DNA from 3 places in the Parafrankia sp. BMG5.11 genome. Region 2 is predicted to be linked to each of the others. Evidence: riboswitches for the same ligand, from Rfam matches in the RefSeq annotation. Region 2 holds a riboswitch; each other region holds the start of a gene.
The links. A riboswitch is a leader RNA that binds a small molecule or an ion and turns the genes downstream of it on or off. The one in region 2 is predicted to bind cyclic di-AMP.

Region 1: another riboswitch for cyclic di-AMP. It lies ahead of E0504_RS04140 (transglycosylase family protein); the one in region 2 lies ahead of E0504_RS13535 (C40 family peptidase).
Region 3: another riboswitch for cyclic di-AMP. It lies ahead of E0504_RS36180 (C40 family peptidase); the one in region 2 lies ahead of E0504_RS13535 (C40 family peptidase).

Annotation. Positions count from the first base shown of each region.
Region 1 covers NZ_SJXI01000003.1:163,081-167,561, forward strand. The annotation lists gene E0504_RS04130 (DedA family protein) at 1-132, opposite strand, end outside; gene fbaA (class II fructose-bisphosphate aldolase) at 398-1,432, shown strand; cyclic di-AMP (ydaO/yuaA leader) riboswitch at 2,963-3,210, shown strand; gene E0504_RS04140 (transglycosylase family protein) at 3,217-3,900, shown strand.
Region 2 covers NZ_SJXI01000017.1:71,826-76,306, reverse strand. The annotation lists gene E0504_RS13545 (DUF4139 domain-containing protein) at 1-605, opposite strand, end outside; gene E0504_RS13540 (hypothetical protein) at 2,060-2,449, shown strand; cyclic di-AMP (ydaO/yuaA leader) riboswitch at 3,234-3,440, shown strand; gene E0504_RS13535 (C40 family peptidase) at 3,446-4,481, shown strand, end outside.
Region 3 covers NZ_SJXI01000063.1:1,092-5,572, reverse strand. The annotation lists gene E0504_RS36190 (hypothetical protein) at 1-386, shown strand, start outside; gene E0504_RS36185 (DUF305 domain-containing protein) at 478-1,077, shown strand; cyclic di-AMP (ydaO/yuaA leader) riboswitch at 1,877-2,004, shown strand; gene E0504_RS36180 (C40 family peptidase) at 2,239-3,135, shown strand; gene E0504_RS36175 (M56 family metallopeptidase) at 3,287-4,216, opposite strand; gene E0504_RS36170 (BlaI/MecI/CopY family transcriptional regulator) at 4,213-4,481, opposite strand, start outside.

The DNA of each region.
Region 1 (4,481 bases), on a different contig from region 2:
GGCGACCAGACCGGCCGCGAACAGGATGGTGTCCCCTGGAAGCCAGAAGCCGACCAGGATCCCGCTCTCCGCAAATATCACCGCGAAGAGGATGACGTAGAGGGTCATCCCGGAGAGGCTCTCGATGTCCACTCGGCCAGTCTGCCGGGCGCGGCGGGCGGGGAGGAGACATCCAGCCGCCTTCCGGCGATGTCGCGTGGAACCACACCCGTCCGAGGCGCGCGACGGCATACCCTTCGGCCTACACCTGCCGTCGGCACGCGTCGGGCGCGACCGGACTCATGGGGATCCAGGGATCCGGTGGCGGGTTCGGCGGCGCGGCCGGCGCCAAGGCCCGCGGGCGGTGTGTGCCGCCAGCCGGCCGCGGCGCCCCTACACCTTTCGAGGAGTTCCACCGATGCCCATCGCCAGCCCAGACGTCTACGCCGAGATGCTCAGCCGGGCGAAGTCGAACGCCTACGCCTACCCCGCCATCAACGTGACCTCGTCGCAGACCCTCAATGCCGCGCTCCGGGGTTTCGCGGAAGCCGGCAGCGACGGAATCGTCCAGGTGTCGACCGGCGGCGCCGAGTTCCTCTCGGGAACGACCATCAAGAACATGGTGCTGGGCGCGGAAGCGCTCGCCGAATACGCGCACCACGTCGCCAAGGCATACCCGGTGAACATCGCGCTGCACACGGACCACTGCCCCGCCGACAAGCTGGACACCTACATCCGCCCGCTGATCGCCATCTCGAAGGAGCGTGTGGCGCAGGGCCGCGACCCGCTTTTCCAGTCCCACATGTGGGACGGTTCGGCGGTCGAGCTCGAGGAGAACCTCAAGATTGCCGACGAGCTGCTCGCCGACTGTCGCGCGGCGCGCATCGTGCTGGAAGTCGAAATCGGTGTCGTCGGTGGTGAGGAGGACGGCGTCGTAGGCGCCATCGACGAGAAGCTCTACACCACCCCCGGCGACATGTTCCGCACCGCCGAGGTTCTCGGCACCGGAGAAAAGGGCAGCTACATGCTGGCCGCGACGTTCGGCAACGTGCACGGCGTCTACAAGCCGGGGAACGTCAAGCTCCGACCCTCGATCCTGCGCGAGGGTCAGCAGCACGTGGCCGAGAAGCTCGGCCTGGCCGCCGACGCGAAGCCGTTCAACCTGGTCTTCCACGGCGGCAGTGGGTCGGACCTCTCCGAGATCCGCGAAACGCTCGACTACGGCGTCATCAAGATGAACGTGGACACCGACACCCAGTACGCGTTCACCCGGCCGATCGTCGACCACATGCTCCGCAACTACGACGGTGTCCTCAAGGTGGACGGTGAGGTCGGGGTCAAGAAGGCCTACGACCCGCGCACCTACGGCAAGGCCGCCGAAACCGCCATGGCCGCCCGGGTCGCCCAGGCCTGTGACGACCTGCGGTCCGCCGGCCGGTCGATCGGGGTCTGACCAGCCTCGTCCGGTTCACGGCCCGACGGTCACCTGATCCGTTCCTCTCCCTCCCGGGGACGCCTGTCCCCGGGAGTACATCTATGCCCCGCGGAGTCCATGTGTCCCGGGCTGTGGCCCTCGGCCGCACATGGCACTGTTCTCCCCATGGCTCCGCTCTCCCTATGTCTCGACGCCGTGTCTCCTCATTGCTCTTCGGTCGGCCGAGCGTCCGCGGCCGCGGAGGGCGGCACCGGAACCCCCTGAGCGCCGCACGCCCGGGGGACCACATTCCCCGGGAACAATGAGGTACCTGTCGGGACACGCACCGTTTACCCGGGACGGGGCCCCTCGCCCGGTGCCGCCCGACACCCGGTGCCGCCCGATGCCGCCCGGGACGCCCAGTGCCATCCGGGACGCTCAGTGCCATCCGGACACCCAATGACACCCGGGACGCATAGTGCCCAAATAGGCACACAAAGCTATCGTGGGCGCGCGGTGCCCAGCGGAGCACACGGCGCCAACTCGGAACAGAGTGTGCACCCGCTCCTATCCATGCGGAAGCGCACCCTCGATGTGGACGCGAGGCGTCACCCGCCCGGCGAGGCCTCATGAAGATCGTGCGGGCGGTCGGCGCGACATCGGCGCCCATACCAACCCAGGACACTCCGAAGCCCACAGCCCACCACAGGCCCCTCATGGGTTGCGGATCGGGTAAAGCCTGCCGAGACCACGCGCACGACCCATCGGAGTCCACACCGGACGCAGCGTTCGCGTGGGCTCCTATGTGTCTCAGCGGCCCCGATGCGTCCTACCCGACACATGCCGACACATGCGGCCGCGCGCCGAACGCTGCTGCCGCGGTGACCCGAGCGCACCCGTTCGTGCGCCCCGGTGATACCTCTTCCGGCCCGCCCCGAGACGCACGCCGTGGCCGAACCGCGAGCCGCCCCGCCCGTGGGCCCGCGGGACAGCTCGGATTCCCGCCCGAACGGGGCTACTTCGGGGCACGCAGAGAGGCACCAGACAGCCCACGCGATCGCCCGATCACGAGCGAGAGACACACACGGACCCACCTCAGCCAAGATCGATCCGAGGGACGAATGGGACGTACCGACCCGACCCCGAGGGACGCCACCACCCCGCAAGCAGTCACAGAAACACCCCAACAAGTTAACTCATAGTTACAGTTGCGTTTCTCACACATCACGGCATGCGGGCTGGTATCAGCACGACGATATGAATTTTCTAGCTGCTTGATGACGGCCTGGCCGGCCGCGGGTAGCCTTCTCGCATATTCGGCTTGATTGCCGACAGCACGCCCAATGGTAACGATCTTTCACCAGTGTGATCTGTCGGTACGAACCACCCTCCACGACGCGGTCGCCAAGTTAATGAGCGCGCATGCGCGCGCGATACCAGCACCGTGATCAAACCTCAAGCAGCCACCGGACGGTGTGCTCTTTTTCACCCGAGGCATTCAGTGCTTGTCATTCGACCTGACGGCGTGGTTATGGTCTTCGCCGTGCCCGGAGACAGGCCGGGCACCCGACGGGTGGCACGCCGAATCCCTGCCCCCATCCGTTGGAAACAGAAACCCGATGGCAGGAGCGGGGGAACCAATACCCGGTCGCCGATTCTGGGGACCTTGGGGTGAAGCCGCTAACGCCGACGGCACGAGGAGGAAGCTTGTCCTCCGTTGCCGAAGGCACAGGATTTCCGGAGTTCCTGACTTGGCGGCCGGGCTTTTTCCCTGCCCGAACCCGACAGCTCACCTCGCAGGCGTGGGGAAGGAAAACTCACGCATGTCCGACGCACGTACCAGTGGCCGACAACGCCGCAGCAGTACCCGCAGCCGGGCCCGCACTCTCGTCTCCGTCCCCGTCATCGCCGCGGCGGTCGGCGGAACACTCGCCCTGAGCCAGCCGGCCAACGCCGCCACGACCTGGGAAGGTCTACGGCAATGCGAGTCCGGCGGTAACTACACGACGAACACCGGTAACGGCTACTATGGCGCTTACCAGTTCTCGCCAGGCACCTGGCGCAGCCTCGGCTACTCGGGGCTGCCACACACGGCTCCGCCCGCCGTGCAGGACGCAGCGGCACTGCAACTCGCACTCCGTTCCGGGTTCGGCCAGTGGCCGGTCTGCGGGAGCGGAATGGGCTCCGAGCAGCTCCTGCCCGGCGCGTCGTCATCAGGCGCCGGGGTCCAGGCGTCCAGAGCGGCCGAGCGCACCTCGCTGGTCGCCCAGCCCGCAGCCGCGGGCGTCCCGAACCTGACGCGGACATACACCGCGTCGATGGTCAACCAGGTCAGCGACGAAGTCCGCTCCTGGCAGGCCAAGATGACCTCCCTCGGCTACCCCCTCACGGTCGACGGCAGCTACGGACCACGGTCCGCGGCCGCGGCGCGTGACTTCCAGGCCGCACGCGGCCTCGTGGTGGACGGCGTCCTGGGTCCGCAGACCTGGGCGGCCACCTTCGGCTGACGTCTGCCGACCGGCGCACTCGGTCACCAGCCGGGCCGTCTGACGGCCACCGCCGCACGCGGCGCCCGCTCCCCCGCTGGCCTGAACCGACCCACCGCACCCTCCTGACGGCCGCCCCCACGCCGCCGTCCGGTCGCGGTGGCCCCCACGCACCGGTCGAGCCCCCTTCGCAAGGCGTCCTTCCCCCGGACGAGGCATCCCACCCGCGCCCGTCGCGGTGAGCCATCCCTCCATGGACTCAGGCCCTCGAACCGGGCGCCGGCGAATCATCCGTGTTCCAACTCCGCCCAGCCGGTGTGTCTCCGGACATCCCGCCCGCGGCCGACCACGTGCTGTCGCAACCGCGATTCCCCCACCAGCACGAGCTCGGCACTCTGCGTCGCCCCGGTTCGTCCGCGGCGAAGACCCGCCGGCGCCAGGACCGTATGACCCGCCCGCACGGGGCAGACCCCGCCGTGCGGGCGGGGGCCGGTGCGCGGATCGCCCCAACGATCCGCGCGGCACGGGAGGCGGTACGGACTCAGGCGGCAAGCCGGCGTCGAAGTCCCGATGCCGGGGGCCGTGTTCTCATCCGTGATCCA
Region 2 (4,481 bases):
TCCCGCTCCGTCTCCTCCCGCCGTTCGGCGAGCGCCCGCCGGCGCGCGTGGACGGCCGACATCTGCGCCGCGAACGCGTCGCCGACAGTGACCAGCCGGGCTGCCGCGTCCCCGGGCCCGTCGCCCTCGCGGTCGGTGCCTTCGCGCGCCCAGCCGCGCGCGAGGGCGCCGGCTCCCACCCGGGCGGCCACGTCGAGGAAGGAGCGGCGGGCCCGCTCGGTCTCGTCCTCGTCGCCGATCTCGGCCAGGTGCGCGCGCAGCTCGGCCTGGCGGGCGCGCAGGTCGGCGAGGGCACCGGCGTCGGGGGTAGCCCGGGCCTGGGAGACGACCCGCACCCCGAGCACCCGCGCGGAGCCGGTGCCGCTGACCCGCACCGAGTCCTCGTCGAGCTCGAGCGGCAACCCGCTGAGAGTCACCTCGACCCGCTCGGACGGCGAGCCGGGCGTCGCGACATCGAACCGGCCACGGCGGGTCACGCGCGCGGCGGTGGGATAGACGACCACGGCGCTGATCGGCGCGTCGAGGAGCACCGACGGCGGCGCGCCCGTCGGTGCGCCCGTCGGTGCGTCAGGAAGGTCAGGTGTGCCGTCCGCCGTGGACATCATCCGGACACCATACGGTCGGCGACCGTGCTATCCCCGTGGGGCACCGCTGATCCCGATGCCGCCCGATGCCGCCCGGGCCGGGCGGCCGCGGGGCCCGTTACGGTCCGCCCGTCCAGGGAGACCCGAAAGGTGCGTCACCGGCCCCGTCCACCAGGACCGCGGCGCCACGGCAGGCTCGCGGCGGCGGGCGCCGGGCGGCTGGCCCGCGTGCGACCGTGGCCCCGGTGGCCGACGCCGCCCGCTCGACCGGGGTGGAACGCCACACTGAAGATCGTTTTTTGGTGGGCGCGCCGAGCTCCAGGCGACGGCCGAGCCCTCCGCGGCCATGACCTTGCGTCACCGTCAGACCGGAGGCAGGCACCGCGCCGGCTCGACCGCTCGCAGGCGAAGGCCTTCAGGCCCGCGAGCCCGGAGGCCATTCGGCCCATACCCGGCCGAGGAAGCAGCGGCCCGACCGAAGGTCATATCCCACAGCCGCGGAAATGCCCGGTGGACGTCGATCCGATCACCGGAGGGGACCGGCCGTTCGACGCCCCCACCGGGCCTGGAACAACATCGAGTGCACCACCAGGATTGCTGAACGGACCTCGCCCTCCGTATGACTCCGCGGCCGCTTCCTGACTTCGCGTCGACCCGCTCACGACCGCGGAACCGCGCCGGCGACCGGTCATTGCGACGCCGCACAGCTCTGGTCTCTGGCCGTCCGACGCAGGTCGTCGGATCGGTCTCCCGGCGCGGCGGTACGGCTCACCAGGAACGGGTGGGAGACCACGCCGAATCAGCCCAGCAGGGAGGACCCGCCAAGCGGCCATCAGCCGATCGGATAGGCATCGATCCGATCAGCGCTGCGCGTAGCCGTTCCGGCTGGAGATCGGGAAGGCGCCAGATTCGCGCCGCCCGATTCGATTGTCCGACGATCTCACCGATGGTGGCCGCAGTGCCCGACAGCCCGTTCCATCCGATCAACGGAAACCGCGCTCCGTATACCGCGTATGCCGCGCCCGGCCGGGGTGCCGGAGCCCGCGACCTAGCCGACACCGAAGCCAGAGATATTACTCACAGTAACCATCATCGTCAGCGAGACCCGCGGCCGGGAGCGGCCGAATCCGCTTCCGACGCCTCTGGCCGCATCCCGTGGTGGTACGGGGTGTTGTGGGTATCGAGTCCGAGCGTCGTCTGCCCGCGCGGCAAGTCGGGTTGATCCCGCGCAGACAGGGGTATCCGTTGGTCGACACCCGATACGCGACACCCGTCTCCGTCGCCGTCTGTTGGCCGACGGCCGGATCCGGCCGACCGCATGCCGGAAACCCGATGCGTCGACTAACGTAACCAACCGTGTCGGAACTTCGGCGACGGTCGCGAGTGGCGTGGTGGCGCACATCCCACGCATTGCCGGACCGCGCCGCGACGCCCATGGGCCGGCCCGGTGCCGCTGCCAGCCGCCGGAGCCGGGCATGACACACCCACGCCCGCAGCACCACGAGATCTCCGTACTGCCCGACCGCGAGGACCTGATGGCCGAGCTGGCGAGCCGGCTCGAGGCCCTGGACGCCCTGCTGAGCCGGCTCGAGGATGCCGAGCGCCAGGCCGCGGACGCCGGTGAGCACCTCATCCGGACACGGCAGTGGCAGGAGGACACGGTCCGGACCATCCAGGAGGAACGGGCGCGGATGCGCCAGCGCCAGCAGGCCCTGGACGACCTGGCCGAGCACGCCCGCGCGGCCGTCGAGGCCCTGCACGGCAGCCACCGCTCGCTGCCGCCCGAGGTGAAGCAGCTCGAGATCGAGCTCCAGGTCCTCAACAGCTCCGGCTTCCTGACCCGGCGCAACGGCCGGGCTCGCTGAGCGGCGGTCCCCGCCGGGCGTCGAACGCTCCTCCTCCTCCTCCTCCTCTCAGCCCCTGGTCCTCCTCTCAGCCCCTGATCAGCCCCTGACCCCTGGCCCCTGGCCCGGCCTGGTGGCGGGTGGCTCGCGTGTCCGCCCATGGGCCGTCCACCTCGCCGTTTGGTGTCCGCCTCGCCCTTTCGGGGCGCGATCAGACCGGGTTCGGCCCCCAAAGGGCGAGCGGGATACCAAAGGGCGAGCGGGACGCTCACGACGACTGGCCCGATCCGGTAGTTGACGAACTTCCGCGGGCCTGGCCGGCCAGGCCCGCGGGACTCGGGGCCCGGTGCCAGGTCGGTGCGCGGTGGCAGCGAGGCCCGGTGGAGCTTCCGGGGGGTGCCTGCCCGCGGGCGGCGCGTCGATCCGTTCACGTCCCAGGAGCACCGCGAAGGGGTCCTGGGGATCGGGCCGCGCGGTCGTCCGCGGCCGCCGGATCGAGGCGGGAAGAGACGGGCCGGGGACGGAGCGAACCGGGCCCGTGAGGGGCTCCGCGGGTAGTCCCAGCCCGGTCGGCCGGTACGGGAAACCCCCGCGCAAGCCAGGAAGTTCTGGTCACCTAACGTGTTGGGACGTGATCCTCGTGTGGGCGTCCGAAAACGTGACCGAAGGCTCAGCACCCCTCCTGACCTGGGCAGATGCGGCGCAGCAAGGGGCACTTCTTTGCACACTCGACGTAGTTGAGGAGGACTAGTGTTTACCCACACCATCCGTGTGGACTAGTCTCGCTTCCGACGTCACGACAACACCGGACCGAACGCCGAATCCTGCCCGCGGTCCTGGTGTCCCCTCCGAGTCGTCACCACGGGCAGGAGCGGGGGACCCACCTCCACCGGCTGGCGCCACGACACGGCGCTGGCCTAGGGGTGAAGTCCATCGCGTGAAGGTCGCGCTATGGACCGGGCAGCCCAGCCCGAACCCGACAGCTCACCTCGCAGGCGTACGGGAAGGAACGCAACGTTGTCTGCGCAAAGTGTGCAGCTTGATGCTGAGAGACGCCGGCAGGAAGGGCGCGGCCGCCACCGTGCGCCGTCCGCCCCCACGGCGTCCAGCCGAGCCAGAGCCAGGGCCCGTACCGTCGCGGCCATCACCACCGGAACCGTCGCGGTCTCCGGGGTGGCGCTCGCCGGGTGCGCCCAGGATGTCAACTCGGACGTCGCGCTGGACGACGGCACGAACACCGCCCCGATGACGCTCGCGACCCAGATCGGGTCCCGGCTGGCGGTCGACGGAGCCATCCAGGCCGCCACCGCTACCGGCGGCGGTTCGGGCACCGTTCTCGACGCCACCACGGACATCTCCGCGCCGACTCTCTCGTCGAAGATCGACGTCGGCCTGCGCGTGACGAACCCCGAGGTCACGGTCAACGCGGACGAGCCCGTCAACATCGGCTTCTCGCTCTACAACGAGGAGACCCAGGCCCCGATCCCGGACCAGCTCATCAAGGTCCAGGTCAAGCTGCCGACCGGGTGGGCGACCTTCCTGCACCTGACGACGGACGACCGCGGCTTCGCGTCGTACACCGCGAAGGTGCTCACCACCACGAACGTCACGGCGATCTTCGACGGCACCGACGCCCTCCAGTCGGCGCACTCGGAGAACGACGCCACGCTGCGCGTCCGCCCGGCTCCGCCGCCCGCACAGGCCTCCCGCAGCGCGGACCGCACGGGCGTGAACGTCAACACCCCGGTGGTCAGCGTCAACCTGCCGACCAACACCCTCGGCGAGAAGGCCGTCTACCTGGCCTCGCTGCAGGCCGGCAAGCCGTACGTCTACGGCGCCGAGGGCCCCAACTCCTTCGACTGCTCCGGGCTCGTGCAGTACGTGTACCGGCAGCTCGGCAAGAGCCTGCCGCGTACCACCGACCAGCAGTACGCGGCCACCACCCATATCTCCCAGTACAACAAGGCGCCCGGCGACCTGATCTTCTTCGGGAGCCCCGGCAACATCTACCACATGGGCATCTACGCCGGCGACGGCAAGATGTGGGTCGCGC
Region 3 (4,481 bases), on a different contig from region 2:
CGGCACGACACGGCGCGCTCTGGGCTCGACTCACGCTCGTGTCAGCCGTCCTGCTCGGGCTGCTGGCGATGCACGCCGGCCTGGCCGCGCAGGTGCACGCGCTCGTTTCGCCGCCCTGTGTCCAGGGAACCGACCGTGACGTTCACCCGCACTGGTCCCACTCGCACGAGCCTGGGGCCGAACCCCACGGCCACCAGGGCGTGCTCTGTTCGGCGGTGTTCCGGGACGACCCCGAACCGGTTCACGGCGGCGAACAACACGGCCTGGCGGCCATGTCCACCCCCTTCGGTGCCTCTGCCTTCACCGGGACGCGTGGCGACCCACCGCAGACGCCGCCGCCTCGGTACGTGACCGACCTGTCTGTCTACTGCGTGTGGCGGCTGTGAGCGGACCTGCGTCGGACGTCACGCACGCCTGTCGGCGCGCTCGACGACTCCGGCCTCAGATCCGTTGGCAATCCGACACCGAGGACGACTCGTGCGAAGAAGACGCCACCTTGGACTCGCCGCCGTAGCACTGGCCCTGACAGCCACGCTCGCGGCGTGCGGGGGCGACGACACCCCGACGGGCCCGTCGTCCGCCACAGCAGGGAGCAGCAGTGAGGCCAGCGACAGCGCCCACAACAACGCGGACGTGATGTTCGCCCAGATGATGATCCCGCACCACCAGCAGGCCGTGAAGATGGCGGAGCTGGCACCCGACCGGGCCGCCGATCCGGCGGTGCTCGCGCTGGCCCAGCAGATCGGGACCGCGCAAGCACCGGAGATCGAGACGATGACCGGCTGGCTTGCAGCGTGGGGCGAACCCACCGCCATGCCCGGCGCCGGCGGTCATGGCACCGACGACATGGGAATGATGTCGGAGGGCGACCTGACCGCTCTCCAGACGGCGTCTGGTCCGAACTTCGACCGCATGTTCCTGGAGATGATGATCCGGCACCACGGGGGTGCGATTGCGATGGCACGCACCGAACAGCGGGACGGACAGTTCCCCGACGCCGTGGCCCTGGCCAGGACGATCGAGTCCACGCAGACCACAGAGGTCGAGACCATGAAGGGCCTGCTCGGTACCGGATAGCCGAGCAGGGCCCTGGGGCACCGGCCGCGCGCCGGTGTCCCAGGGCACCTCGGGTCCCAGGCGCGACACTCGGCACGACGAACGCGAACGTCGGTCGCGGCGAATGACCTGACGACGAGACAGCTGACGACCGGAACAGCGGAACGGCTGGGAGACCTCGAAGTCGAGGCCATGGACCAGGTGTGGGCCGCGAGCGGCCCTCGTGGCATGGCACCAGGCCGGTGCCGGAGACCGTCCTGCCGGAGATGGTGGCCTTAACGGCCCGTTTCGGACCTGCGAGCAAGGCGACGGGGCAAGACGATCCACCCGGACTACCCGACCGTTCATCGGACACCGCGGGCCGCAGCGGCTTTGGCGGCCCCGACAGACGTCCCGTCAATCCTTCCGACAGCCACCAGTCTCGATGATCAATGTCTTTCGGTGGTGGAGAGGTCAGCACCGAGAGATCCCCTCACCCCGGGCAACTATGTCTCGTAGTAGGTGCCGAGCCTCGCGAAGGGTGGGTGGTGTCCGGACGCAGTGCGCCGAATTGCTGTCCTGATCCTCGCTGCGCGGGCCCGGGGAGGCTTGGTTGGGTGGCGGTCTGACCGCGATCTGGTGATCGAAGGCACTCCAAAGGCGCGTCTACTCCGCTCGGCGAACCTAGATCTTGCTGGAGCGGCGTGGATGTCCGTCGAAGATCTTCTGAGATCTTCCGATTGCTACCTACTATGCTCTGTAGTTGGTAGTGTGTGCATCTGCTGCAGCATCGGACCGTACGCCGAATCCTGCCCCTGGTCCGGTGACCCCTCCGACTTGCATCTGGGGCAGGAGCGGGGGAACCACGTTCCTCCGGGCGTCGCCTCCTTCGATGCCCTTGGGGTGAAGCCGAATACGCACGGGGCGTTCGGCCGGGCTCCCAGCCCGAACCCGACAGCTCACCTCGCATCACCTCGCAGGCGTAGGGGAAGGATCACCATGGTGTCTGCGCAGAGTGCGCAGCTTGATGCAGAAAGACGCCGACAGGAGGGACGCGGTCGCCACCGGGCTCCGTCCGTCCCCACAGCGTCGAGCCGGGCCAGAGCGCGGGCCCGCGCTGTCGCAGCGGTGACCACTGGCACTGTCGTGGTCTCCGGTATGGCTCTCGCTGGATGTGCGCCGGAGCCCAGCTCGGACGGCGCGTTGGACGACAGCACGAACACCACGTCACTGACGCTCGCGACCCAGATCGGGTCCCGGGTGGCAGTCGACGGCCCCGTCCAGGGTGCCGCGGGAGAGGGCGCGTCGCGCACCGTCCTTGATGCCACGACGGACATCTCTGCACCGACTCTGTCGTCCAAGATCGACGTGGGTCTGCGCGTGACGAACCCCGACGTGACTGTCAACGCGGACGAGCCTGTCAATGTCGGCTTCTCGCTGTTCAACGAGGAGACCCACGCCCCGCTGGCGGACCAGCTCATCAAGGTACAGGTCAAGCTACCCACCGGCTGGGCGACCTTCCTGCACCTGACCACCGACGAGCGTGGCTTCGCCTCCTACACGGCCCGCGTCCTCATCACCACGAACGTCACGGTGATCTTCGATGGAACGGACGCCCTCCAGTCCGCCCGCTCGGAGAACGAGGCGACGCTGCGCGTACGCCCGGCCCCGCCGCCGGTATCTGTGCAGGGCACCAGCAATGCCGTGAACGTCGAGACTCCGGCGGTCGACGTCAGCATCCCGGCCAACACGCTCGGGGAGAAAGCCGTATACCTGGCGTCGCGGCAAGCCGGTAAGCCCTACGTCTACGGGGCGACCGGGCCGTACAGCTTCGACTGCTCCGGCCTGGTGCAGTACATCTACAAGCAGCTCGGCAAGACACTTCCCCGGACCACCGACCAGCAGTACGCGGCGACAACCAGGATCGCTCAGGGCTCCGAACAGCCAGGCGATCTCATCTTCTTCGGCCAGCCCGGCGCGATCTACCACATGGGGATCTACGCCGGTGGCGGGAAGATGTGGGTCGCGCCGAAGACCGGTGACGTGGTGAAGCTCCAGACCATCTGGGCGGACTCCTACTCGGTCGGTCGGGTGACCTGAGCCGGTTCCACTGGCCATCGTGGCCCGGGCGGCTTTCGGCGGCGAGGTGCCGGTGGTCGTTGCAACCGATCCCCTAGTAGGCCAGCCGGTCTGGTCTGACTCCCACGCCGCTGTGAAGGCCATGGTGCTGCAGGCGGTCGCAGCGAGACGATCAGACGCAGTGATATCCGAGCTCATTGAGGGCGGGAACCGTGGTCATAACGAGTGGCAGGAGGAGCAGCACGGCGACGATGAGGCTGCGAGCCACGACGGCGGGACGGGACAGGGGCGGCTCCGCGGTCAAGAGACGCAGTACCCGTTGCCGTACGCCGGTGTTCGCCATGCCCAGCACGGATGCTGGGGGAGCCGCGAGCCGTAGCACTGCTTCGGCGACGACGTGGGGAGCGCTGCGCCGGGCCGCGCTGTCGTCAGCGGTGAGTTCGACGAGTCGGCGTAGCTCCTCCTGTCCTGTCCCGAAGAGCGGCACGGCTGGGAAGGCTCCGGCCAGCACGGCTGCCGTCGTGAGGATGAGGTGGTGTCTGCCTGCGAGATGGGCGCGTTCATGCGCGATGACGGCGTCGAGTTCGGTGGGATGCAACGCTTGCAGCGCGCCTTCGGTGACGACGACGCCCCCGCTCCGGCCCGGTAGGCAGAACGCACTGCGATCAGCATGATCCAGTATGTAGATCCGAAGTGTGGGATGAAAGCGCCCGAGCAATCGGACGTCATGCCGATGACGGACGCGCGATCGACGGCCGGTGATGGTGACGGCGACGGCGACATGAAGGAGGCGGAGCGCCGCAGCGGTGCTCAGGACGACGCCGGCAACTCGTGGAGTCGTCCAGTGGATGGAGATCGTCAGGTTGTGGTTGGTCCAACCGCACCACTGGACAAGCAGAACCAGCGTGTCCCCGATCGCGTGCAGCGGTATGAACAGGAGCGTTGCGGCCAGTACCGCCACGGAGACCACGGAGATCATCGCGGCCAGCCACATGGCGACGGCGAGCCGCGGCGCACGGGACGTCCAGGAAGCAGCGCGGAGGGCGTAGGGCAGACCGTAGGCGACGAGGGCCGCGTACACCGCGAGAACACCAAAGATCATGATGGGGTGGGTTCCTCATCGTCGCGACCACGGCTGGAGGAGTGCCACTGCACCGCTTCGCGCAACGTCTCGTACTCCGCAGCATCCATGGCGTGCACGAAGTGGAGCAGCGTCAGGCCTCGGTCGTCCGCCCCGGAAAGCACGGATCTCATCAGCTGGGCGGTGTAGGCGCTGCGGCCCAATGCGGGCTGGTAGCGGTAGGAACGTCCGGCTCGTTCCCGGGTCAGCCACCCTTTGTGGAACAGCCGGTCCATGACGGTCATCA